One region of the Halomonas sp. C22 genome, then DNA from elsewhere that is predicted to be linked to it. Evidence: predicted binding sites of a transcription regulator. Region 1 holds the regulator's gene; each other region holds the start of a gene.
What was found. The regulator LexA, encoded in region 1, represses DNA repair genes until DNA is damaged. The targets are predictions, from matches to a motif close to TACTGTNTANNTANACAGTA.

Region 1 (7,830 bases):
GCACGCCAGGGGACGTATTGGGTCAAGGAGCGCAAAACCGATCAGCAGGATGCCGAGCGCTGGTCATGACCCGCGCTTGGGCCTGCTGAATTCGGCATGAACTTTGGCAAGAACTTTGGCATGAATTTTTGCCTGAACTACCGCGTGAACTACTGCCGATCGAGTTCTTCCTCGGTCGGCATATCGGCGGCCATGATCTGCAGGTGCACCTCAGGCATGTGCTGAAGGTGGTTGGCCAGCCAGTGCATCAGGCGCGGTTGCAGCGCCTGGCGCAAGTCTGCCAGGGTCTCGGCCTCGATCTCTTCCAACTGCTCGTCCAGCCAATCGCTGAAACTCTCCTCATCCAGCGGGCTGGCTCCCGTGGTATCCAGCATCATCCGTCCAATGCGCCACCAGCCGGTCTCGGTGGCGGTCACCGGTAGTGCCAGAAACAGGCTTCCGCGCCGTGCGCCGGGAGTCTGGTGCTCGAGCCCGGGGTGGGGCCTCACGCTGTTTTGATCGACGATGCAAGGTGGCTGGGGGTGGCGTGTTTCCAGGCGCAGGCCCTGGTTGTCGAGCGCGATCATGTCGCCATTGAGCGGCGCAAGGGGCGCGCTGATGCCCAGCTGTTCGGCCAGTGCCTGGTGGGCCTGCTGATGTCGAGCTTCACCGTGCACGGGTAACAGGGCTTTTGGGCGTACCCATTGGTAAAGCTTCTTGAGCTCTTCTTGGGCTGGATGCCCTGTGGCATGCAGCTCGGGATGATTGTTTTCATCGAAGAGGTCGACACCCAGCTGTAACAAACGTTTTTTAAGCTGTTCGATGGGGCGCTCATTGCCCGGGATGGCCTTGGCGGAAAAAATGACGCTGTCACCGGGCTCCAGGTCGACGAAGGGATGACGGCGTTGCGCCAGTCGTTGAAGCGCAGCGCGTGGCTCACCCTGACTGCCCGTGGCAATGATCACGACTTCTTCGGGGGGCAAATAGCCAAGATCGTGGGGCGGTACCAGTGCCGGAAAATCGTCCAGGTAGCCCAACCCTCTGGCCACGCTCACCATGCGCTCCATGGAGCGGCCCATCAAGCTGACACGGCGTCCGCAGGCTTGTGCGGCACGCCCGATGGCCAGAACCCTCGCCAGGTTGCTGGCGAAACACGACACCACGACGCGCCCCTTGCACTTCGCAAGGGTGCTGGCCAGTGCCTTGGCGACATCGCCTTCGCTGGCCGACTGCCCTGGCATGGGGGCATTGGTAGAGTCACCCACCACCAGGTCCAGAGGGGCCAGCGCGCGGAAATGGGCGGCATTCACCGGCGCACCGATGAGCGGCTCCGGGTCCAGTTTCCAGTCACCCGTATGCAGAACCCGATAGTCGCCTGCCTGCATCATGATGGCGCAGCTTTCAGGTATGGAGTGGGTGACACTCAAGTAACGCAGGGTAAAGGGCCCGCGCTCAACCGCATCGCCGGGTTCGATGATTTCGATGGCAGCGCTGCTGAGCTGGTGTTCGGCAAACTTGTGGCGCAGCAGGCCCGCCGCCAGCGGGGTGGCAAAAATAGGGCAGCCCCAGCGCGGCCATAGCCAGGCGGCGGCGCCGATGTGGTCTTCATGACCATGGGTGATGAACAGCGCGGCAGGCGTGATACCGAGGGTCTGCAGGGTGTCGGTGTTGGGTACCTGCAGCGGCGAGTTGGGCAGATCTTGACGAATCATCATGCCGCAATCGACGGCGATCCACTGATCGTCGTATCCATACAGCGTAAGATTCATTCCAATTTCACCGCATCCACCTAGCGGAAGCAGGTGCAGGGGCGGGCGGCGACGGGGACGAAGTTGAACGCGTGGTGGATGCATCGGTCATGAAAAGCCTGGGAAGTAATCTCTTAACTATACGGGAAGGGAGGGGCCTGTAACAATCATCGCGGCACTGCACCACAGTGCTTGGTCGCAGCGCTTGCGTTACACTAGCGCGCCTGGTGAGGCTTGCCTGTCGGCAGGTAAGTCCCTGGCGAACGTGCCGTTACATACGCAAGAGTGTTCATTGATGTCTCATTATTACCGTTTAGTTGTGTCGTGCCCGGATCAGGTGGGCATCGTGGCGCGTGTTTCCAGCTTCATTGCCCAGCAGGGCGGCTCGATTACCGAGGCCAGCCAGCACTCCGACCTGGAGACGGGTCGCTTTTTCATGCGTTACGAAATTCTCGCCGATTCATTGGGCATGTCTGCCGAGGCGCTGCGCACGGCGTTCGAACCCGTCGCCGCCGAATTCGATATGCAGTGGTCACTGGTGGACACCCAGAAGCGCCGCCGCGTGGTGTTGATGGTTTCCCGGGAATCCCACTGCCTGGTGGATCTGCTGTATCGCTGGCAGGCAGGCGAGCTGGATTGCGATATCGTCAGCGTCATTTCCAATCATGACGACATGCGTTCGCTCACCGAGTGGTACGGCATTCCTTATCATCACGTGCCGGTGGACCCGGCCAACAAGCAGGCGGCTTTCGATCAGGTACAAACCCAGATCGATGCGGCACGGGCCGACTGTGTCGTGTTGGCGCGGTACATGCAGATACTGCCCCCCTCGTTGTGCGAGCGCTATGCCGGGCGCGTCATCAATATTCATCACAGCTTCTTGCCCTCCTTTGCCGGGGCAAAGCCTTACCACCAGGCTTACGAGCGTGGCGTCAAGCTGATCGGTGCCACCTGCCATTACGTGACCGAAGAGCTGGATGCGGGGCCCATCATCGAGCAGGATATCCATCGGGTAAGCCACTGCCATACGCCCACCGATCTGGTGCGCTTTGGCCGTGATGTGGAAAAAGCCGTGCTGGCCCGCGGCCTGCGCTGGCATCTGGAAGACCGCGTATTGATTCACGGTAACAAGACCGTCGTGTTCAGCTAACTCGCCCACCGGGGAGGGGCGCCATGTCCTTTGCACAAAGCGTGCTGGCCACCTGGGCACTGCTGGCTACCTGGCTGGTGTCGGCAGGTGCGCTGGGGTGGGTGCTTTGGCAGCGCCCCTGGCAGCCGCTGCTGGAAGATACCGGTTTGCAGCATCGCTGGATGGCCGCGACGCTTGCCGTGATGCTGATGTGGCAGCTGCGGGCCCAGGCGGTCGATTGGTTGACCCTGCATCTGGTGTTCACGGTGCTGATGACGCTGGTGTTCAAGGTGCCCCTGGCCTTGATCAGCAACTTGCTGCTCAACGTGGCGATGGTGGTGATCGGGCGCAATGCCTGGGAGCTGTTGGGGCCCAACGTGTTGGTGACGGGACTGGTGCCCGCCGTGATCACGGGGGTGGTATGGCGTATCGTGGATCGCCGCTTGCCGGACAACCTGATGGTGTTTCTGTTTGCCTGCGGTTTTTTCGGTGCTGCGCTGGCCACGCTAGGAGGCGGGCTGGCGGCCGTGGGGCTGATTCTGGTGGCGGGCACCGACCCTGAAGCGATTTATCTGGCTCAGGAGTATGCCCGCTTTTTACCCTTGCTGATGCCCTCGGAAGCCTTCATCACCGGCATGCTGCTGAGTATCTTGCTGGTCTACCACCCGCACTGGGTCGCCACGTTCAACGACCATCGTTACATAGATATGCAGTAGGCGGTGGCTTGGTCCAGTGCCCTGGCCCAGTATTTTAGCCCAGTGCCTGGCCGTTGCCGCCTCGGATGACGCCTACCCCGACGCCTTCGATATCCAGCTGTTGAGTTCTCAGGTCGATTTCGATGGGGGCGAAGTCTTCGTTCTCGGCGAGCAGCGTGACGTGATGCCCCTGGCGTTTAAAACGCTTGACCGTGACTTCGTCTTCCAGGCGCGCGACGACGATCTGACCGTCACGCACGCGGTCGGTACGATGCACCGCCAGCAGATCGCCTTCCAGAATGCCCACGTCCTTCATCGACAGGCCGCGAACTCGCAGCAGATAGTCGGCCTTGGGGGTGAAGTACTCTGCAGGGAGCGGGCAGTAACGGTCGATATGCTCCGCTGCCAGAATGGGACTGCCCGCCGCGACTTCGCCAATGACCGGCAGCCCGCTGGGCGTGGCATCGTTGGCGGCGCTGGCAGGCTCGGCTGCCGGGGGCGTGGCGTCGAGCGGCTCCTGGTTGGGCAGGCGTATGCCGCGGGACGTATTGCGAATGATGCGAATGGCACCTTTGCGCTCCAGAGCGCGCAGATGCTCTTCGGCGGCGTTGGGGGAACGAAAGCCCAGCGCCTTGGCGATTTCGGCGCGGGTAGGGGGGTAGCCAAGCTCGCCCATGGTCTTCACGATAAAATCATATACATGCTGCTGGCGTGCGGTGAGTGGGCGTGACATATCAGACTCCAAACAGTGAAAAGACAGTCGCTACATGTCCGTAAAATCAGTATGTGTTTAAGTATACAGTATGTTGCTCTGTCCAGTACATGATGAGTTGCAATCCGTACCGTGGCACGCAGCCTGAACCTTGAGCGGGATAATCGTTTGAGCCAGCAGGGGTAATGGCATACTATTCGCCAACGCGATCGCCATGTTTTAAACACCTGTTTTGGGAGGGCGCTATGGCCCAGTCGGATACGGTCACACGTATTTTGGATACGGCAGAGGTGCTCTTTGCAGAGCGGGGGTTTGCCGAGACATCACTGCGCAATATCACCAGCAAAGCGCGGGTCAACCTTGCTGCCGTCAATTATCACTTCGGGTCGAAGAAAGCGCTGATACAGGCGGTATTTGCCCGTTACCTAGACCCGTTCTCCGAACGCTTCCATACTGCGCTGGACGAGCTGGAAGCGCGCTACGAAGGCCAGGCCATTCCTCTGGAGGTGCTGCTGGAAACCATGGCCACTACCGTGCTGGCCGTGCCTGCCGAGCGGCATAGCCTGAAAGTGTTCATGCGGCTGCTGGGGCTGGCTTACAGCCAGGCGCAAGGACACCTGCGTCGCTACATTCAGCAGCAGTATGGCGATGTCTTCACGCGCTTCACGGAGTTGGTGCGCCGGGCGACCCCCGAGCTGCCAGATGCCGAGCGTTTCTGGCGGCTGCACTTCATGCTGGGCACGGTGATTTTCACTCTGTCTGGCCTGGATGCACTGCGCGATATCGCCGCCAAGGATTATCAAGAGCAGGTAACGGTACGCGACTTGATCCGACGTCTGCGCCCCGTTGTGGTGGCGGCCATGAGCGCGCCGATGCCGTTGCCCGCAGCAACCGTGGATGAGAAGCCCCATGCACACGCCCAGATTGGCTGACCTGCCGCCCGTTGACGGTGGCTGGATGGAAATCGACACCGAGGCCCAACGCCTGCGCTGGTGGCAGGGGAGCGCGCTAGAGCATGAATGCGCCATTTCGACGGGCAAGGCCGGCGTAGGGCAAGAAGAGGGCAGTGGACGTACTCCGTTGGGTTGGCACTACATTCGAGCAGCGATTGGCGATGGGCTACCCGAGGATGCGGTCTTTCGGGGGCGTCGTTGGACCGGAGAGGTCTACTCTGCCGATTTGGCGGTCGAATTCCCCGAGCGCGACTGGATCTTGACCCGCATACTGTGGCTATGTGGCCTGGAGCGCGGTATCAATCGCGGCGGCTGTGTCGATTCCCAGCGTCGCTACATCTACCTGCACGGTACTCCCCCTGACCAGCCCATGGGCCTTGCTGCTTCTCACGGCTGTGTGCGTCTACGTAATCCCGACCTGCTCTGGCTTTTCAAACGGGCTGTGCCGGGTACGCCAGTATGGCTGCATTGACGTTTTCCCCGCTGGCATACTCCACATTTTGAAAGATCACACGGGTGGTCTAGAATGACGCCCTTTTTCCTGGACCCAGTACGATGACTCAACCTTTAGGCCCGGTCATGCTCGACCTGGAAGGCCAGACCCTGACCAAGGAAGACAAGCGCCTGCTGAAGAATCCCGCGGTAGGTGGCGTGATTCTGTTTGCTCGTAACGTGGAAAGCGCCACCCAAGTGCGGGAGCTGTGTGACAGCATTCGTCGTGTGCGCGGCGACCTGCTATTGGCCGTCGACCAAGAGGGCGGTCGGGTCCAGCGTATCCGGCAAGGCGTGACGCGCCTGCCGCCCATGGCTCGGATTGGCGACGTGTTTGCCCATGATCAGTCGGTAGGGCTGGCGCTGGCCAAAGATACCGGCTGGCTGCTGGGCATGGAAATGGCCGCCTGTGGCCTGGACATCAGCTTTGCCCCCGTGCTGGACGTGGACAGCGGTATTTCCAGCGTGATCGGGGAGCGCAGCTTCAGCCGAGACCCTCAGCACGTCGCCTTGCTGGGGCAAGCCTTCGTGCACGGATTGCATGAGGCGGGAATGGCAGCTGTGGGCAAGCACTTTCCCGGCCACGGCGGCGTGGGGGCCGATTCGCACACCGCCCTCCCTGTCGATGAGCGTCCGCTCTCGGCCATCAAGGAGCACGACCTGGTGCCCTTCAGCCAGCTTGCCACGCTGCTCAACGGCGTCATGCCCGCCCATATCGTCTACTCTGCCTTCGATTCGCGTCCGGCCGGTTTTTCGCCCAGTTGGCTAGGCATGCTGCGTGAGTCGCTGGGCTTCAAAGGCTGCATCTTCTCGGATGACCTGAGCATGGCGGGGGCTCATGAGGCGGGTGGCCCCGCCGAGCGTGCCAAGGCTGCCCTGGCAGCGGGCTGCGACATGCTGCTGATCTGCAACGACCGTGAGGCTGCGCTGGAAGTGGTGCAGGCCTGTCATGACGTATTCAACAAGCGGCCCGCCAAGCTGCGTTATGGTCGCGCGCGACCGCAGCTGGAAGCACTGGCCGCGCTGGGCCGTTGGCGCAAGACCCACGCCAGGCTGGAAGCGCTGGTCGCTGACGCCAGCTAATTGACCCATAAACTGTTTTGGAGAGGCTCGATGTCCAAATTGGATAAAGAGGCGCTGGAGTCGCTGGACTCCATGCGCGAGTTGATGGACAACGCCGACTGCTTGATTTCACAGGAGCAGGTCGAGCGTGCGCTGGACCGTATGGCGGAAGAGATTACCCGTGACCTGGGCGATAAGCTGCCGGTTTTCTACTGCGTCATGAACGGGGGGTTGATCACCACCGGTCATCTGCTGACACGTCTGGGTTTCCCACTGGAAGTGGACTACCTGCACGCTACCCGCTACCGCAATGAACTGCGCGGCGGCGAGCTGTTCTGGCGGGTCTCTCCGGAAGTCCCCATGGCGGGTCGGCATGTGGTGATCGTCGACGATATTCTCGATGAAGGCGCCACCCTGGCGGCCATCCTGGCGTACTGCAAGGAAGCCCAGGCCGCCAGCGTGACCACCGCCGTACTGGTGGACAAGCAGCACGACCGCAAGGCAGTCCCTGGCCTGAAGGCCGATTACTGCAGTCTGGAAGTCGCCGACCGCTACGTCTTCGGTTTCGGCATGGACTACAAAGGCTACTGGCGGAATGCCCCGGGGATTTTTGCGCCCAAGGGCATGTAAAGCACTGGCCTAGCGGGGCGAGAAACGTCTTGCCAGGCCGGTTTCGGCAATCATGCGGGTGGAGATCTCCTCCACGGAGAAGCGTGTGGTGTCGATGAAAGGAATGTTCATGCTGCGGTAGAGCGATTCGGCCTGCTCGACTTCCTGCAGGCACTGATCCATGGAGCTGTAGCGGCTGTTGGGGCGACGCTCGTTGCGAATGGCCGCCAGTCGCCGGGCATCGATGGTCAGGCCGAACAGCTTGTGCCGGTGCGGTGCCAGCGCTTTCGGCAATTTCAAGTGGCCATCTTCATCCAGGTCGTCCTCGGTCAGCGGATAGTTGGCCGCGCGAATGCCGAATTGAAGCGCCAGGTACAAGGACGTTGGCGTTTTACCGCAGCGAGATACCCCCACCAGAATGATGTCTGCCTTGTCGTATTGATGGGTGCGG
Region 2 (7,830 bases), on a different contig from region 1:
GCAGCACTCCCCCCAACGCCATGAAGACCGGCGTCAATTGCGCCAGCAGTGTGGTTTCCGCCACCGGCAGCAGCGCCACCGTGGCAAACGAAGCAAACATGGCCGCCGCCCCCAGCCCTGAGCGCAGCGCGTGCCCCAACGGCCGCCGCGTCGCCAGCCCGCGCGGAAACTCATGGCGCAGCACCAGAAACACCACGATGGGCAGCAACGCAAACAGCGAGCGAAAAAACACCGACTGCCCCACGGGCACCGCATCACTGACGGCCTTGATGCACACCAACATGCCGGTGAACAGCACCCCCGACAGCACCCGCAACACGATCCCCAAACCAGGGCGATCCATGGCCTCCGTGGTCATCCGGCTACATTCCTTTTTCGTTAGGCTGGCGGCAAACATCTTCGTTTGAGCCATTCTGACCCAACCCGCCATTAGCTGGCTAATAAAATACCGCGTGCTCAGGGCATGCAAAAGAGCCAGAGCGAACGCTTCTGAAGCCAGAGGCAGATACAAAGACGCCCCGGCACGTTACCGTGCCGGGGCGTCCCTGGTCGTCAGGCCGTCATCTTTACGGTTTCATATCTTCGAAGAACTTCTTCACGCTGTCGAAGAAGCCGGTCTTCTTCGGTGAGTGGCTGTGGCTGTTGCTGCCATCGAAGCTCTCTTGCAGCTGGCGAAGCAGGTCTTTCTGCTCGTCGTTGAGGTTGACGGGCGTTTCCAGCACTACCTTGCACAGCAGGTCGCCGGGGGCGCCGCCACGAACGGGCTTCACGCCCTTGCCGCGCAGGCGGAAGAGCTTGCCGGTCTGGGTTTCCGGCGGGATCTTCAGCTTCACGCGTCCATCCAGCGTCGGCACTTCCAGCTCGCCTCCCAGCGCGGCGTCCACGAAATTGATCGGCACGTCGCACTGCAGGTGTTTGCCATCGCGGCGGAAGATATGGTGAGGCTTGATGGACACCTGTACGTACAGGTCGCCCGCTGGGCCGCCATTCACGCCGCTTTCGCCTTCGCCATTGAGGCGAATGCGATCACCGGTATCGACACCCGGCGGAATTTTCACCGAGAGAGTACGGGTTTCGCGTACACGCCCTTCGCCATTACATTTGTGGCACGGCACTTTGATGTGCTGGCCGCTACCATGGCATGTGGGGCAGGTCTGCTGAACCGCAAAGAAGCCCTGCTGCATGCGTACCTGGCCATGGCCGTGACACGTGGGGCAGGTTTCCTTGGAGGAGCCTGGCTCGGCACCGCCACCGTCACAGCGGTCACATTCGATATGGCGCGGAACGCGAATATCCACCGTGGTACCGGACACGGCGCTTTCGAGGTCCAGCTCCAGATTGTAGCGCAGGTCGGACCCTCGCGCGGGCGCATTGGGGCCCCGCCGACGGCCACCGCCGCCCCCGAAGATGTCGCCGAACACATCGCCAAAAATGTCGCCAAAATCACCGGCTCCACCGCCGAAGCCGCCGCCGCCAAAGCCACCGCCCTGGCCATCCACACCGGCATGACCAAACTGGTCATAGGCGGCGCGCTTTTCGCCGTCGCTCAAGACTTCGTAGGCTTCAGACACCTCGCGGAATTTTTCCGCTGCGGTGTTATCGTCCGGGTTTCGATCAGGGTGGAATTTTTGCGCCAGACGGCGATAGGCCTTTTTGATCTCTTTCTGATCGGCCCCTTTTTCGACACCCAGGACTTCGTAATAATCGCGCTTGGACATGGGTCCTACGCCTCCTGGTTAGCTACGCACTATTGGCGTCTCGGCCGCGGAAACAGCAACGCGGGAGTTGCCTCCCGCGTCACCGCTTTCCTTGGCAGAAAGAGGTGGGTTACTGCTTCTTCTGCTCGTCGTTGACTTCTTCGTACTCGGCGTCAACCACGTCGTCGTCCTGCTTGGCGTTGGTGCTTTCCGCGCCTTCTGCGCCTGCCTGCTGGGCAGCGTCTGCCTGCTCGGCGTACATCTTCTGCGCCAGTTGGCCGGAGGCTTCGGTCAGCGCATCCAGTTTCTTCTGGATGTTGTCCTGGTCATCGGTCTTGACCGCTTCTTCCAGTTCGGCGATGGCCGTCTCGATGGCTTGTTTCTCGTCATCGGTGGCCTTGTCGCCCGCTTCCTGCACGGTCTTGCGAGTGGCGTGAATCATGCCGTCCGCCTGGTTGCGCAGTTGCACCAGCGCTTCGAACTTCTTGTCTTCGTCGGCGTGGGCTTCGGCGTCGCGAACCATCTGCTCGATCTCTTCGTCCGTCAGGCCGCTGGACGCCTTGATCACGATGGACTGCTCTTTGCCCGTCGCCTTGTCCTTGGCCGATACGTTCAGGATACCGTTGGCATCCAGATCGAAGGCCACTTCGATTTGCGGTACGCCACGCGGTGCCGGCGGAATGTCGGAGAGGTCGAAACGACCCAGCGACTTGTTCTGCGACACTTGCTTGCGCTCGCCCTGCACGACGTGAATGGTCACCGCCGTCTGGTTGTCATCCGCCGTCGAGAAGGTTTGAGTCTTCTTGGTGGGGATGGTGGTGTTCTTGTCGATCAGCGGCGTCATGACGCCACCCATGGTTTCGATACCCAGGGTCAACGGCGTCACGTCCAGCAGCAGAACGTCTTTCACGTCGCCGCCCAGTACGCCACCCTGAATCGCGGCACCTACGGCGACGGCTTCATCGGGGTTGACGTCTTTACGGGCTTCTTTACCGAAGAAGTCTGCCGCTTTCTTCTGAACCATCGGCATGCGGGTCTGGCCGCCGACCAGGATCACTTCGTCGATTTCAGACGCGGACAGGCCAGCATCTTTCAGAGCCGTTTTGCATGGCTCGAGAGAGCGCTGCACCAGGTCTTCTACCAGCGACTCCAGCTTGGCGCGGGTCACCTTGACGTTCAGGTGTTTCGGGCCTGTGTTGTCTGCCGTGATGTACGGCAGGTTGACGTCGGTCTGCTGAGCGCTGGAAAGCTCGATCTTGGCTTTCTCGGCGGCTTCCTTCAGACGCTGCATGGCCAGGTTGTCGCCCGACAGGTTGATGCCGCTGTCGGTTTTGAACTGGTCGACCAGATAGTTGATCAGCGCCAGGTCGAAATCTTCACCGCCCAGGAAGGTGTCACCGTTGGTGGCCAGTACTTCGAACTGGGTTTCACCATCGACATCGGCGACTTCGATGATGGAGATATCGAAGGTACCGCCGCCCAGGTCGTAGACCGCGATGGTCTTGTCACCACGAGACTTGTCCATGCCGTAGGCAAGCGCTGCGGCAGTCGGCTCGTTGATGATGCGCTTGACGTCCAGACCGGCAATACGGCCCGCATCTTTGGTGGCCTGACGCTGGCTGTCGTTGAAGTAGGCCGGAACGGTGATGACCGCTTCGGTCACCGGCTCGCCGAGGTAGTCTTCGGCGGTCTTCTTCATCTTCTTCAGCACTTCGGCGCTGACCTGCGGGGGAGCCATCTTCTTGCCTTTGACTTCTACCCACGCGTCACCGTTGTCGGCTTCGGCAATCTTGTACGGCACCATCTTGATGTCTTTTTGAACGACGTCGTCCTTGAAACGACGACCGATCAGACGCTTGATGGCGTAAAGGGTGTTTTCCGGGTTGGTCACGGCCTGACGCTTGGCCGCCTGACCTACCAGCGTTTCGCCGTCATCGGTGTAGGCAATGATGGAAGGCGTGGTACGACCGCCTTCGGCGTTTTCAATGACTTTAGCGCTGTCACCATCGAGCACGGCTACACAAGAGTTAGTGGTGCCCAGGTCGATACCAATAATGCGTCCCATAGCAAAAACCTCGAATTCGGTTGAAACAAAAAACTAGTGGTTTACGCCGTCAAAACTGTTTAAGGCGTTTGCGAGCATTCTCGCGAGTTGCCCTTTATTTGGGGGCCGCCTGGCGCATTTCAAGGGCTTTTTTTCTGCAATGCGTCATCCCATCAACCGGCTTTCTGGCTGACCACCACCATCGCGGGACGCACCAGACGGCCATTCAGGGAGTAGCCCTTCTGCATGACGTCCATTACCGTGTTGGGCTCCAGCTCGGGATTGGGCACCATGGCCATGGCTTCATGCATCTGCGGGTCGAAGGGTTCGCCCTGAGGCTCGATGCTTTCGACGCCAAACTTGGCCAGCACGCCCAGCTGCATCTTCAGAGTCATGGAGACGCCTTCACGATGCACGTCGGAAGCGTCTTCCTGCATGCTTTCCAGGGCTTTCTCCAGGCTGTCCACGACGGGCAGCAGTTCCTTGACGAACTTCTCCAGCGCAAACTTGCGCGCCTTTTCGGCCTCTTGCTCGGCGCGACGGCGCACGTTCTGTGCTTCAGCGGCGGCGCGCAGGGCCTGGTCCTTGGCCTGGGCCAGGCTCTGCTCCAGCTCTTCTACCTGGGCGGCCAGCACGTCGGCTTCAGGGTTGCCTACGCTGCCATCGAGCACTGCTTCGTCTTCGATCAGCCCTTCCAGCTCGCCTTCTACCAGGCGCTCTTCTGCCGTTTGCTCCGTGACTTCGGCTTCCTGCTCCTGACGCGCCAGCTCTTCATCCAACGGGGTTTGCGGTTCTTTAGCCATGCCTTGCTCCTGAAATACGTAGCGGTGCCGTTGGCGGCCACCTGAGTTGATTCGCGGGATTTAGACCACGGATAAAAGCTATATGGGGGCCATCAAAGCCATCTCAAGAGGGGCATTGAAGTGAGTTATCGACTACTGTATAAAACAACAATTATTGGATAAGCATCCAGCATTCGGGATGCACCGCCTCAGGAGGCCTCATGCTGACACAGCTAGCGATCCAGGATTACGCGATTGTTGACCGCCTTGAACTCGACCTCAGCCGTGGCATGACCGCTATCACGGGGGAAACCGGGGCGGGTAAATCCATCTTGCTGGGCGCGCTGGGGCTCTGCCTGGGCGAGCGTGCCGACGCAGGCAGCGTGCGCCACGGCTGCGAGCGCACCGACCTTTCCGCCCGCTTCGACATTCAACACCTGCCTGCCGCCATCGAGTGGCTGCAGGCCCGGGAACTGCCTACCGACGAGTGCCTGTTACGCCGCGTCGTTACCGCCAGCGGGCGCTCCAAAGCATGGATCAACGGCCACCCGGCCACCATTGCCGACCTGAAATCGCTGGGCGAACAGCTGATTCAAATCCATGGCCAGCACGCCCACCAGGCGCTCATGCGCGAAGAAACCCACTTGGCGCTGCTGGATGACTACGCCGGGCTTCGCGAGCGCAGCCAGCAGCTGGCCGAGACTTACCGTGAATGGCGCAATGCCCGTCGTCGGTTGAAAAAGCTCAGTGAAGAGGGCAGCGAGGTAGAGGCCAAGCGCCAGCTGTTGCGCTATCAGGTGGAAGAGCTCGACCAGCTGGGCCTCGCCGAAGGCGAACTGCAAACCCTGGAAGAAGAGCAGCACACGCTGGCCCACGCGGAAGAGACCCTGCGAGAAACCCAGTTTGCCGCCGACTGCTGTGAAAGCGATGAGGGCGGTGCGCTGTCGTTGCTGAATCAGGCCTACGCACACTTGAGCGCCCTGCCCGGCAGCGACAAGGGTACGCTGGCCAACACCCTGGCCATGCTCAGCGATGCGCGCATTCAGGTAGAAGAAGCCGCCAGCGAGCTTCAGCGTCTGGCCAGCACCACCGAACTGGACCCCGAGCGCTTGGCCTGGGTCGAGGAGCGCATGGGCGACGTGCACCGCATTGCGCGCAAGCACCATGTCGCCCCGGAGGAAATCTGCGCTCTGCATGCCCAGCTACGCCAGGAAGTGGCCCAGCTGGAAGCCAGCGATGATGACCTGGAGGCCCTAAGCAGCCAGGTGGCCGACTACCGCGAGCGCTACCGCAGCGATGCCAAGCTGCTCAGTGACGCTCGCCAAAAAGCGGCGGTACGGCTGGGCAAGGAAGTTCAGCAGCAGCTGGCCTTTCTGGCCATGGGCAAGGCGCGTTTCGATGTCGACGTTACCCCTCGCGACACACCCACCCCAGAAGGGTTGGATCACGTACAGTTCCTGATCAGTGCCAACCCTGGCCAGCCTGCGCGCCCGCTGGCGAAAGTGGCATCCGGCGGTGAACTGTCGCGTATCAGTTTGGCCATTCAGGTCGTGGCGGCCTCGCACTCCACCATTCCCAGCCTGGTCTTCGATGAAGTGGACGTGGGTATTTCCGGTGCGACGGCCGAAATCGTCGGCCAGCTGCTGCGCAAGCTGGGCGAAAACGGCCAGGTGATGACCGTGACCCACCTGCCGCAGGTGGCCGCCCAGGCGCATCAGCATCTGCATATCGAAAAACGCGCCAAACGCGATACCACCTTGACCCACATGGCACTACTGGACGAGCGAGGCCGCATCAGCGAGCTGGCCCGCATGCTGGGCGGGGTTACGCTTTCCGACCAGACCCTGGCCCATGCCCGCGAGATGCTGCACGCCAGCCAGCGCCCTCCTCACTAAGCTCAACCAAACTCAACCAAACCCACGCCAAGCCTTTGCCCTTCGCCGGGCGAAGGCAGCGCTCGGCCATCACGCGACCTACAAAAACGCCCCTGAGGCGCCAGATGAACTGCTCTGGCACCCCAAGGGCGTTTTCATGTGGCAGCGGACTACTTGCGGTTCGTGGGGCCACTGTCCTGGCGCGTGACGTCCGACCCACGGGGGCGTACGTACAGCACCAGAGCGTGGTCCACTAGCTCGTAGCCGTGCTCTTCGGCGATCTCTTGCTGGCGACGCTCGATGATGTCATCGACGAACTCGATGATTTCACCGCTTTCCAGACACACCATGTGGTCATGGTGGTCTTCTTGGGTCATCTCGAAGACCGCATGGCCACCGTCGAAATTGTGACGAATCACAAGGCCTGCCGACTCGAACTGAGTCAGCACGCGGTAGACGGTCGCCAGACCAACATCCTCGCCCGCATCAATCAGTGTTTTATACACTTCTTCTGCGCTAAGGTGGTGTTGGCCCGAAGCATTTTCGAGAATCTGCAGGATCTTGACGCGCGGCAGGGTCACTTTCAGCCCGGCTTTGCGTAGTTCATGGTTCTGATCGGCCATGGTTGCTCTTCGCAGTAACAGGTTAGGTCGGGTATCATCGACCGAAACCACGATAGTGAAGAACAGGCTCAAATGCAAAAATTGACTCGTATCATTACTCTTTCCGTTGCCCTGACCGTCGTTAGCGGCTGCAGTTACGTCGGCGTGTACAAGCGCGACATCCCCCAGGGCAACCTGGTCACCCAAGAGATGGTCAGCCAGCTCCAGCCGGGCATGACCCAGGAACAGGTTACCTACGTGATGGGCAGGCCGCTGCTGGAAGCGCCCTTCGACGCCCGCCAGTGGGACTACGTGTACCGCCTGGACAAGGCATACGGGGGTGTCGAACAGCGCCGCGTCACGCTCACGTTCGATAATTCAGGCCGCTTGGTGAACGTCGAGCAGCAAGGTGATCTGTCCGGCGACCTGCCGATCAGCTCCGACCGTGGCATGGGCCCTGCCGTAGAGGGCACCGAGCCCATGGACAGAACGCTGCCGACCCAACAGGCTCCCACCCCTGAGACCGCGCCAGAACCGCAGCCGGTGCCCATCAGCCAATAGCGGTCACTGGCCGCTGGCCTGACGTTTGGCCCGCTCCAGGCGGGCCGCTTTGGGGTCGATCTGCAGCGGCCGGTAGACTTCTACCCGGTCGCCTTCGCGCAGCGGCTCCTTATCGGGGTGGCGCAACGCCTTGCCGAAGATGCCCAGCGGCGCCTGCTCGAAGGTCTTGGCGGGCAGTTCCTGAAACAGGCTGGGCAGGTCGGCCATGGCAACGGCTGCTCTGGCAGTGGTGCCGCTGGGTACCTTCAGCGCGACGATACGCTGCTTGTG
Region 3 (7,830 bases), on a different contig from region 1:
CAGGTAACGAAAAACGAGCATCCTAATGAACTACCTTTACCAGGCAGTCCAACGCTGCCCCGCGTGGCGGTATACGGCACGTTAAAGCACGGTCATCGCAATCATCATTGGCTGGGCGGCGCAGACATGCTGGGCAAGGACTGCTTGACGGCGATTACGCTTTACGACCTGGGCCCCTACCCCGGCGCCAAGCTCATACCCTCCACAGGCGTTGTGGTGGAAGTGTATGCCATCGATGCCGAGCGGCTAGCCCGGCTCGATGAGCTGGAAGATTACCTGCACCACTCCCCCCAAAAAGGGACCTACGACCGGGCGGTGCTGGCGACCTCTCATGGCGATGCCTGGTGCTACCTCTACAACCCCGCCGTCGAGGAAGCATCGCTCATTCGCCGCGGCGAGTGGTAAACCGCGCCAGCGCTCCTTGCGTATCCACGATCTGCGCATACTCCCCCGCCAGATTGGCCAGCGACATGGCGTGCACTTCATCGGCGGTACGCTCCGTGCCCGCATAATCGCACTTGGCAAACGTAAACGTCGCGTCGCTCACGACCCAGGTATCGAAACCGAGATTGCCTGCGGTGCGCGCCGTGGCTTCCACCGAGTTGCTGGTGCTCACCCCAACCACCACAAGATCACGGATGCCCCGAACGTGCAACCAGCGCTCCAGGCCTGAGTGAACGAACGCGTCCGGCACGTTCTTCTCGACCACATGCTCGGAGGGCAAGGGCGCTAGCGCTGGCTGAAACAGGACGCCGCTCTGCCCGGGCCAAAACGGTGAGCCAGGTGAGCGCGAGATATGTCGCACATGTACGACCACCCCGGCAGCTTGCCGCCAGGCCATCAATAGGCGCTGAATATTGGCCTCTGCCTGCGGATTATTGCGTGCCCCCGCGTCAGGCGTCGCCATGCCCTGCTGCATGTCGATAATCATCAACGCCACTGCTGGGCTGGCTTCATGTTGTTTCATGGTGACTCTCTCAAATGGACAGTTGCAGCCAGTTTACGTCGCCCCACGGCGTTTCCCAACGGCATCGAGCAGTTGATGGCCTACCGCTGCCCCTTGCTTGCAGAGCACGACAAACACCCTATACTGTATGGATAAACATATTATAGGTAGCTCAGCGCGAGGCTCCCGATGACCGCCCATAACCTTCCCCTATCCGCCGTGCATAAAGGTCGCGGTGCCACTTACGACCCCCATAACCGTTTTTCACCGACCCGCAGCGTCATGGAGGACGATGGCTGGTGGCAAGAGGAAGCTCGCCCATCGCTGGCTACCGAAGTGCGCGAAGAGCCCAGCAAAAGCGCGCTCTCCTGGAACCGCTCACCCGATCTTCCCTTTGACCGCTCCCTGAACCCTTACCGTGGCTGCGAACATGGCTGCGTGTACTGCTATGCCCGCCCTTCCCACGCCTATTGGGACCTGTCGCCGGGGCTCGATTTTGAAACCCGACTGATCGCCCGCAGCGGCCTGGTCGAGCATCTGAAAGAGGAGCTTTGCCATCCGCAGTATGTCTGCCGCCCCATCAACCTGTCTGGCAACACCGACTGCTACCAGCCGCTGGAAGCCACTTACCAGACGACCCGGCGCCTGCTGGAGCTGCTGCTGGCCTGTCGCCACCCGGTCACCCTAGTGACCAAGAGCACGCTGGTCCTTCGCGACCTGGACCTGCTGGCGGAAATGGCGGAGCATCGTTTGGTACGGGTGTTCGTCAGCCTGACCAGCCTGGACGCCAACCTCAAGCGCACGCTGGAGCCTCGGGCGGCATCGCCCCAGGCACGCTTGAGAGCCATTCGCGAGCTGAACACGGCAGGCATACCGGTAGGCACGCTGGTGTCACCGATCATCCCGGGACTCACCGACCATGAAATCGAGCGCATCCTCGAAGCGGCCAGCCGGGCGGGGGCGCGTACCGCGACCTGGATGCTGCTGCGACTGCCCCATGAAGTCGCCCCTCTGTTCGAAGCCTGGCTGAACGCCCATTACCCGGAACGTGCCGCCAAGGTCATGAGCTTGATGCGCCAGTGTCGAGGCGGCCAGAACTACGATGCACGGTTTGGTAAGCGCTTTCGTGGGGAAGGGGTCTTTGCCGACCTGATCGCCCAGCGTTTCCAGCGCGCCAGCCGTCAATGGAACATGCAATCGCGCACCGAGCAGGGCTTGAACACCCGCGACTTTCGGCCACCGCGGGCACAGGGGGACTTATTTGATTAGACTGCTGGAGTACACATCACCAAGAAGACGCCCTCGCTATGTCGCTCAGTAAAACAAAATCCAGCTTTTACCGCCGCCTATACGTGGCCCACTTGATCGAACAAGGCATTTCCAGCGTGCCTGCGCTGATGGAAGCCACCGGCATGCCCAGGCGCACGGCTCAGGATACTATCGCCTCGCTGAGCGAACTGGACATCGAGTGCGTGTTCGAAAAAGGCGACGGCGAGCGCCATAACATCGGCCACTACGTCATCAAGCAGTGGGGCGCGATCGATCCGCGCTGGGTGGCGCAACATGCTCAGCAGCTGGGTGAGGCGTTGGGCTACCGTGAGTAGGCCAAGGCGCATCGGGCTCGGCCCAGGTCAGCCTCGCGGCGTTGAGTGTGACGCTGAGGGAACTGGCGGCCATGGCCAGCACAGCAATCAGCGGGGGAATGGCCATGGTGACCACCAACCCCAGCGCCAGAGTGTTATAGAGCGCCGATAACAGCAGGTTCTGGACCATGATGCGACGCGTTCGCTGCGCAACCCTCAACAGCCTGGCGACCCCCGCAATACCGGGAGACAGCAGCTGAGCAGCGGCCCCTTCCCGGGCAGCGTCGCTGGCGTGCAGCGGGGCCACGCCCACCGCTGCTGCTGCCAGGCTCAGCGTGTCGTTGACCCCATCGCCCACGTACAGCGTGGGCGATGGCAGCGCCTCCAGCAAACGTGCCTTGGCCTCCGGGGAGCGCTGGGCATAGCACGCTTCCCGCGATAGACCAACACGCTGGCCCAGCCACTGCACCGGGCCCTGGCGATCTCCGCTGATCAGCGCCAGCACGTAACCGGCGCTCTGCAGCTGGGCAAGCGTGGCCTGGGCATCCGGCACGGGCTGGTCGGCCAGGTACAGGGTGGCCAGCCATCCTTGCTCATCCGCCACCAGCACCTCGGATGCAAAGCCATATGCCGGGTGCTTTGCATCGGCGGGGATCTCCTTGCCCTGCTGGGCCAGCCACGCGTTACTGCCCAGCCACCAGGTGTGGCCATCGGCGAATGTGATGGTTTGCCCGGCCCCCGGCGTTTCATGAACCTCCACCTGATCCCGCGAGGTGCCGCTTGCCCAGTGGCGCAGTCCGTTCGCCAGCGGGTGTTCACTCTGCCTGACTGCCACGGCCAACTGTAGGCGAAACCCTGCGTCGTCAGCCCCCTCGCGCAGCATCGCGTGCAGCACGCGATGCTGCCCCTGGGTCAAAGTACCGGTCTTGTCGAACGCCACCGAGCGCACCTTGGCCAACACTTCCAGCGCGGCAGGGTCGCGCAGCGCAATACCCTGCTGGGTGGCCTGGCTGCTGCCCGCCAGGCTTGCCAGCGGCACAGCCAGACCCACGGCGCAGGGGCAGGCCACCACCAGCACCGAGAGCGCGCGCACGCTCGCTTCATCCCACCCCACGCCCATCAGCCAGGCAATGGGCAGGGTCACTGCCGCCAACACCAGCGCCGCGGGGCTCAGCCAGGCGGCAAACCGTTCGGCCAAGGTGTGCAGCTCCCCTTTTTGCGTTTGAAAGCGACGCATCTGGTCACACAGTTTGTCCATTCGCCGCTGGCCCGCCGTGGCGGTCACGGTCAGTTCCAGCGAGCCGCCCTGCCCACCGCGGCCCATAAAACGACAGCCTGCATACACTGGCTGCCCGGCACCCACGAAGCGCGGCTGGCTTTCACCGGACAGCGTGGCGGTGTCCAGCCAGCCGTCGGTCTCCAGGGTGCCATCCAGCGGCACCACGTCGCCTGGGGCAACGGCAATGCGTTGGCCCAGCGTGACCTCCTCGATGGCAGTTTCCTGAACCTGCCCTTGATGCAGCACCGGCACCGACGTATCGGGCAGCGCCAGGGCATCGAAGGCTTTCAAGCCCCGCTGACGACACAGCGTTTCGACCAGCCGCCCCACCAATAGCAGGACGATGAGCATCACCGCCGTATCGAAATAGACCTCTACCGAGCCACGCCACAAAAGGCCCAGCGATACCACTACGGCGCCCAGCACGCCCAGGCTCACCAGCACGTCCATGCCGGGCCGCCTTGCCCGCAGTGTGCGCCAGCCCGCCCGGTAGAAAGGCAGCCCGGCATAGCTCACCACGGGAATCGCAAAGGCACCCGACACCCAGGCCAGCACGCTCTCCAGCGCGGCCGTGGGCATGGCCCCAGCGTAGATCAGCAGCGAGGCCAGCATGGTCCACATGCCAAACACCGAGCCGACGATCAAGCGCAGGGTCAAGTAACGGCTTTCCTGCTCCAGCCGGGCATGGGCGTCCTGCAGGTCTTCCAACGGCGCCAGCCGATAGCCCAGCCGCGCCACGTTGGGCGCCAGTGCGTCCAGCGCCGTGGCATCGGGCTCACCCTTCACCCACACGGTGGCGGTCGGGTAGTGGACGCTGGCGTCGAGCACGCCCGGCTGCTGTTTGAGCGCTCCTTCCACCGCCAGCGCACAGCTGGTGCACCACATGCCGTGCAGCGTATACAGCGGTGCTTCCAGGCCGTCGGGTTGGGCCGCGTGCGTGGCCGATGCGTCGCTCAAGGCCACGTTACACGCAAGGCGGAATGCCTATGATCGGCAGCGCCACGAACACCACGCTGAGCGCGGAGAACAGATACAACCCCGCCGAAACCACGGCATTGAACCGGGCGCGCCCCTGATGGCGCTGGCCCGCTTGCCAGCACCACCAGGTAAGCGCCGCCAGCAGCGCGGTCGTGACGAGACTCAGCAGCAGCATCCAGCCATTGAGCAGCGTGAACACGCCACGCTCCGTGGCGGGAGCCGCCACCTCGCAGGCCACGGCGTGGCCTCCATAGACGGCGATGAACCAGATGCACCACACGGTCAGGCCCACCACGAAGTGGATGGGATGCGTCAACCTCAAGCGCTCGAGTAAAGGTGACATGGCCTCAACCTCCAATGACGCGGGGCAACACAGCGAGCGAGCCCACCAGGATCCAGAACACCACGGCGTTGTAGCGCCACAGCTGTACCACTACGGCAGGTTCGAACGGCGCGTGGGCCCCCACGTAGCCGTAGCGCACCCGCAGCGCCTGCATGACCGTCAGCACGACCGCCAGCCCGCCGTGGAACAGGGCATAAATCAGGCCCAACAGCAGCACGGCATCGTGGGTGGTCTCGGTGGGAGCCAAATCGGCGGCCAGCATCACCCAGGTGGTCACGGCCACCTGCACGGCTCCCAGCGCACCGGCCAGATAGAAACCGCTGGCAAGCCCGGCATCCTGCTGGCGGCGCAGCCCGCGAATCATTTTGACCATCACGATGTAGCCCGCCGTCATGGCCAGAGCCGCTACCACCAGCCCCACCAACGACAGTGGCGATGTGTCGGGCATGCTCCACTCCGGGGAGACGGTCCATAGATAGAACCAGCCAAACAGGTACGAGAGGAAGAACGAGCCGTTGGCAATCAGGAAGGTGCCCATGGCCCACACACCCGGGCCATCCATGGTGCGAGAGTGCAGCGGCGGGTCACCGGGTGACACATCGGCATCCGGCGAGGCCTTGGGATGCGCGCCGTTCTCCCAGGACCAGCGCAGCAGGAACACCCCGGCAATCAGCACGAAGACACCGGCCAGCGCATAGACCCGCACCAGCAGGCTGATACACACCACCGCCAGCGCCATGGCAGCAAACAGCGGCCACCAGGAGTTACCCGGCAGGTGAATGATTTCACGCACCTTGCCGGAGATGGGATCAGTGCCCCACATCTCACGCCGCCCGTGGGTGGCCACCGCCAGCGAGTGCTTCCCTTCTGCCATGGTGACAGGCAGGTTGGGGTCATCCCACAGGGGGTGACGGGTTTCGATCTTGGGCAGGCTGACGAAGTTGTAGGCACTGGGCGGCATGGTGTTGGCCCACTCCAGCGTATCGGCGTTCCAGGGGTTCTGCTTGGCGGGTTTGCCAAAGCGGAAGTGCAGCGCAATATCCAGCAGCACCATGGCAATACCGGCAGACATGACAAAGCTGCTGACCGACGAAAGCAGGTTGTAGATATCCCAGCCCATGCCGGTATCGTAGGTGTAGACCCGGCGCGGCATCCCCAGCAGCCCGGTCCAGTGCATGATCAGGAAGGTGCCGTTGAAGCCCAGGAACGTCAGCCAGAAACCCCAGCGTCCAAGGTTCTCAGAGGGCATGCGCCCGGAAAACAGCGGCAGCCAGTAGTAGAGCCCGGCAATCAGCGGGAAGAACATGCCCCCCACCAGCACGTAGTGCATGTGCGCCACCACGAAGTGGGTATCGTGCACCTGCCAGTTGAACGGCACCAGCGCCAGCATGACCCCGGTCAAGCCACCACAGACAAAGATGATCAGAAAGCCCAGCACCCACAGCATGGGCAGCTTCATTTTGGGCTTGCCCAGCCATAGCGTGGCCAGCCACACGAACACCTGAATGGCCGTGGGCACTGCCACCAGCATACTGGCCGCCGAGAAGAAGGCCTGCGCCAGCTGGGGAATGCCCACCGTGAACATGTGGTGAACCCACAGGCCGAAGCTGATGAACCCCGTGACGATAATGGCAAAGACCACCCAGCCGTAGCCGACGATGGGCCTACCGGCAAAGACCGGAATCAGCGTCGAGATGATCCCCGCCGCTGGCAGGAAGATGATGTAGACCTCAGGGTGCCCGAACAGCCAGAACAGGTGTTGCCACAGAATCGGATCGCCACCACTGGCCACTTCGAAAAACGGCATGCCGACGGCGCGCTCCAGTTCCAGCATGACACTGGCCAGAATCAGCGGCGGAAAGCCCACCACGATCATCAGCGCCATGGCAAGGATGTACCAGGCAAACAGCGGCATTTTATGCAGCGCCATGCCCTGGGTACGGGTGCGCAAGATGGAGACGACGATTTCCACCCCGGCAGAAAGCGCCGAGATTTCCACGAAAGTAATCCCCAACAGCCAGAAATCAGGGCCGAGGTCAGGGGAAAACTCGCTGCTGCTGAGCGGGGTATACATGAACCAGCCGCTGGAAGGAGCGATTTCCAGAATCAGGCTGGAGGTCAGAATGATGCCGCCGAACAGGTAACACCAGTAGCCCAGCGAGGTCAGCCGGGGGCATACCAGGTCTCGCGCGCCGATCATCTTGGGGATCATGTAGATCGCCAAGCCCTCCAGCATGGGGATGGCGAACAGGAACATCATGACCGTGCCATGCATGGTCGTGACCTGATTGTAGATATCCGGCGACATGAAATCCTGATCGGGCATGGCCAGCTGAGTACGCACCAGCATGGCCAGGATGCCGCCGATCAGGAAAAACACCATCCCGGTGATCATGAAGCGCAGGCCCAGCGTCGTATGGTTGACGATGGTCAGTGCCTTCAATCCCTTGGGGTTGCCCCAGATATCGTGCAGGTCTTCGTGGAGCTGCTTCGGGTCCTGCTCAACGGCTTTTTGACTAACGCTACTCATGGGTTCAAGGTCTCCAACCAAGCACCCAGGCTGTCCAGGGTGTCCGTGTCGATATCATCGTGGGACGGCATCAGGTTACCGGGCTTCAGCGTCTGATGATGCTGCAGCCATTGGCTGATGGCGCCATCGTCCATGGCCATCACGCCAGCGCCCAGCGTCGCTCGGCTGCCC

Region 2: recN (DNA repair protein RecN) is a predicted target of LexA. The motif match lies at 4,678-4,697, and genes of this name have one in related genera.
Region 3: FEU76_RS16565 (PA0069 family radical SAM protein) is a predicted target of LexA. The motif match lies at 1,089-1,108, and genes of this name have one in related genera.

The regions. Positions count from the first base shown of each region.
Region 1 is NZ_VBVC01000005.1:213,689-221,518, forward strand. Features, by position in the region: gene moaE (molybdopterin synthase catalytic subunit MoaE) at 1-69, shown strand, start outside; gene FEU76_RS12075 (ribonuclease J) at 150-1,748, opposite strand; gene purU (formyltetrahydrofolate deformylase) at 2,023-2,877, shown strand; gene FEU76_RS12085 (energy-coupling factor ABC transporter permease) at 2,901-3,572, shown strand; gene lexA (transcriptional repressor LexA) at 3,607-4,284, opposite strand; gene FEU76_RS12095 (TetR/AcrR family transcriptional regulator) at 4,509-5,195, shown strand; gene FEU76_RS12100 (L,D-transpeptidase) at 5,173-5,688, shown strand; gene nagZ (beta-N-acetylhexosaminidase) at 5,772-6,791, shown strand; gene FEU76_RS12110 (hypoxanthine-guanine phosphoribosyltransferase) at 6,822-7,400, shown strand; gene ppsR (posphoenolpyruvate synthetase regulatory kinase/phosphorylase PpsR) at 7,410-7,830, opposite strand, start outside.
Region 2 is NZ_VBVC01000010.1:49,814-57,643, forward strand. Features, by position in the region: gene FEU76_RS16020 (DMT family transporter) at 1-358, opposite strand, end outside; gene dnaJ (molecular chaperone DnaJ) at 567-1,718, opposite strand; gene dnaK (molecular chaperone DnaK) at 1,828-3,762, opposite strand; gene grpE (nucleotide exchange factor GrpE) at 3,915-4,544, opposite strand; gene recN (DNA repair protein RecN) at 4,745-6,418, shown strand; gene fur (ferric iron uptake transcriptional regulator) at 6,568-7,020, opposite strand; gene FEU76_RS16050 (outer membrane protein assembly factor BamE) at 7,093-7,560, shown strand; gene FEU76_RS16055 (RnfH family protein) at 7,564-7,830, opposite strand, start outside.
Region 3 is NZ_VBVC01000011.1:30,721-38,550, forward strand. Features, by position in the region: gene FEU76_RS16555 (gamma-glutamylcyclotransferase family protein) at 64-405, shown strand; gene FEU76_RS16560 (cysteine hydrolase family protein) at 383-967, opposite strand; gene FEU76_RS16565 (PA0069 family radical SAM protein) at 1,136-2,215, shown strand; gene FEU76_RS16570 (winged helix-turn-helix domain-containing protein) at 2,254-2,550, shown strand; gene FEU76_RS16575 (heavy metal translocating P-type ATPase) at 2,468-4,693, opposite strand; gene FEU76_RS16580 (hypothetical protein) at 4,773-5,129, opposite strand; gene ctaD (cytochrome c oxidase subunit I) at 5,134-7,659, opposite strand; gene coxB (cytochrome c oxidase subunit II) at 7,656-7,830, opposite strand, start outside.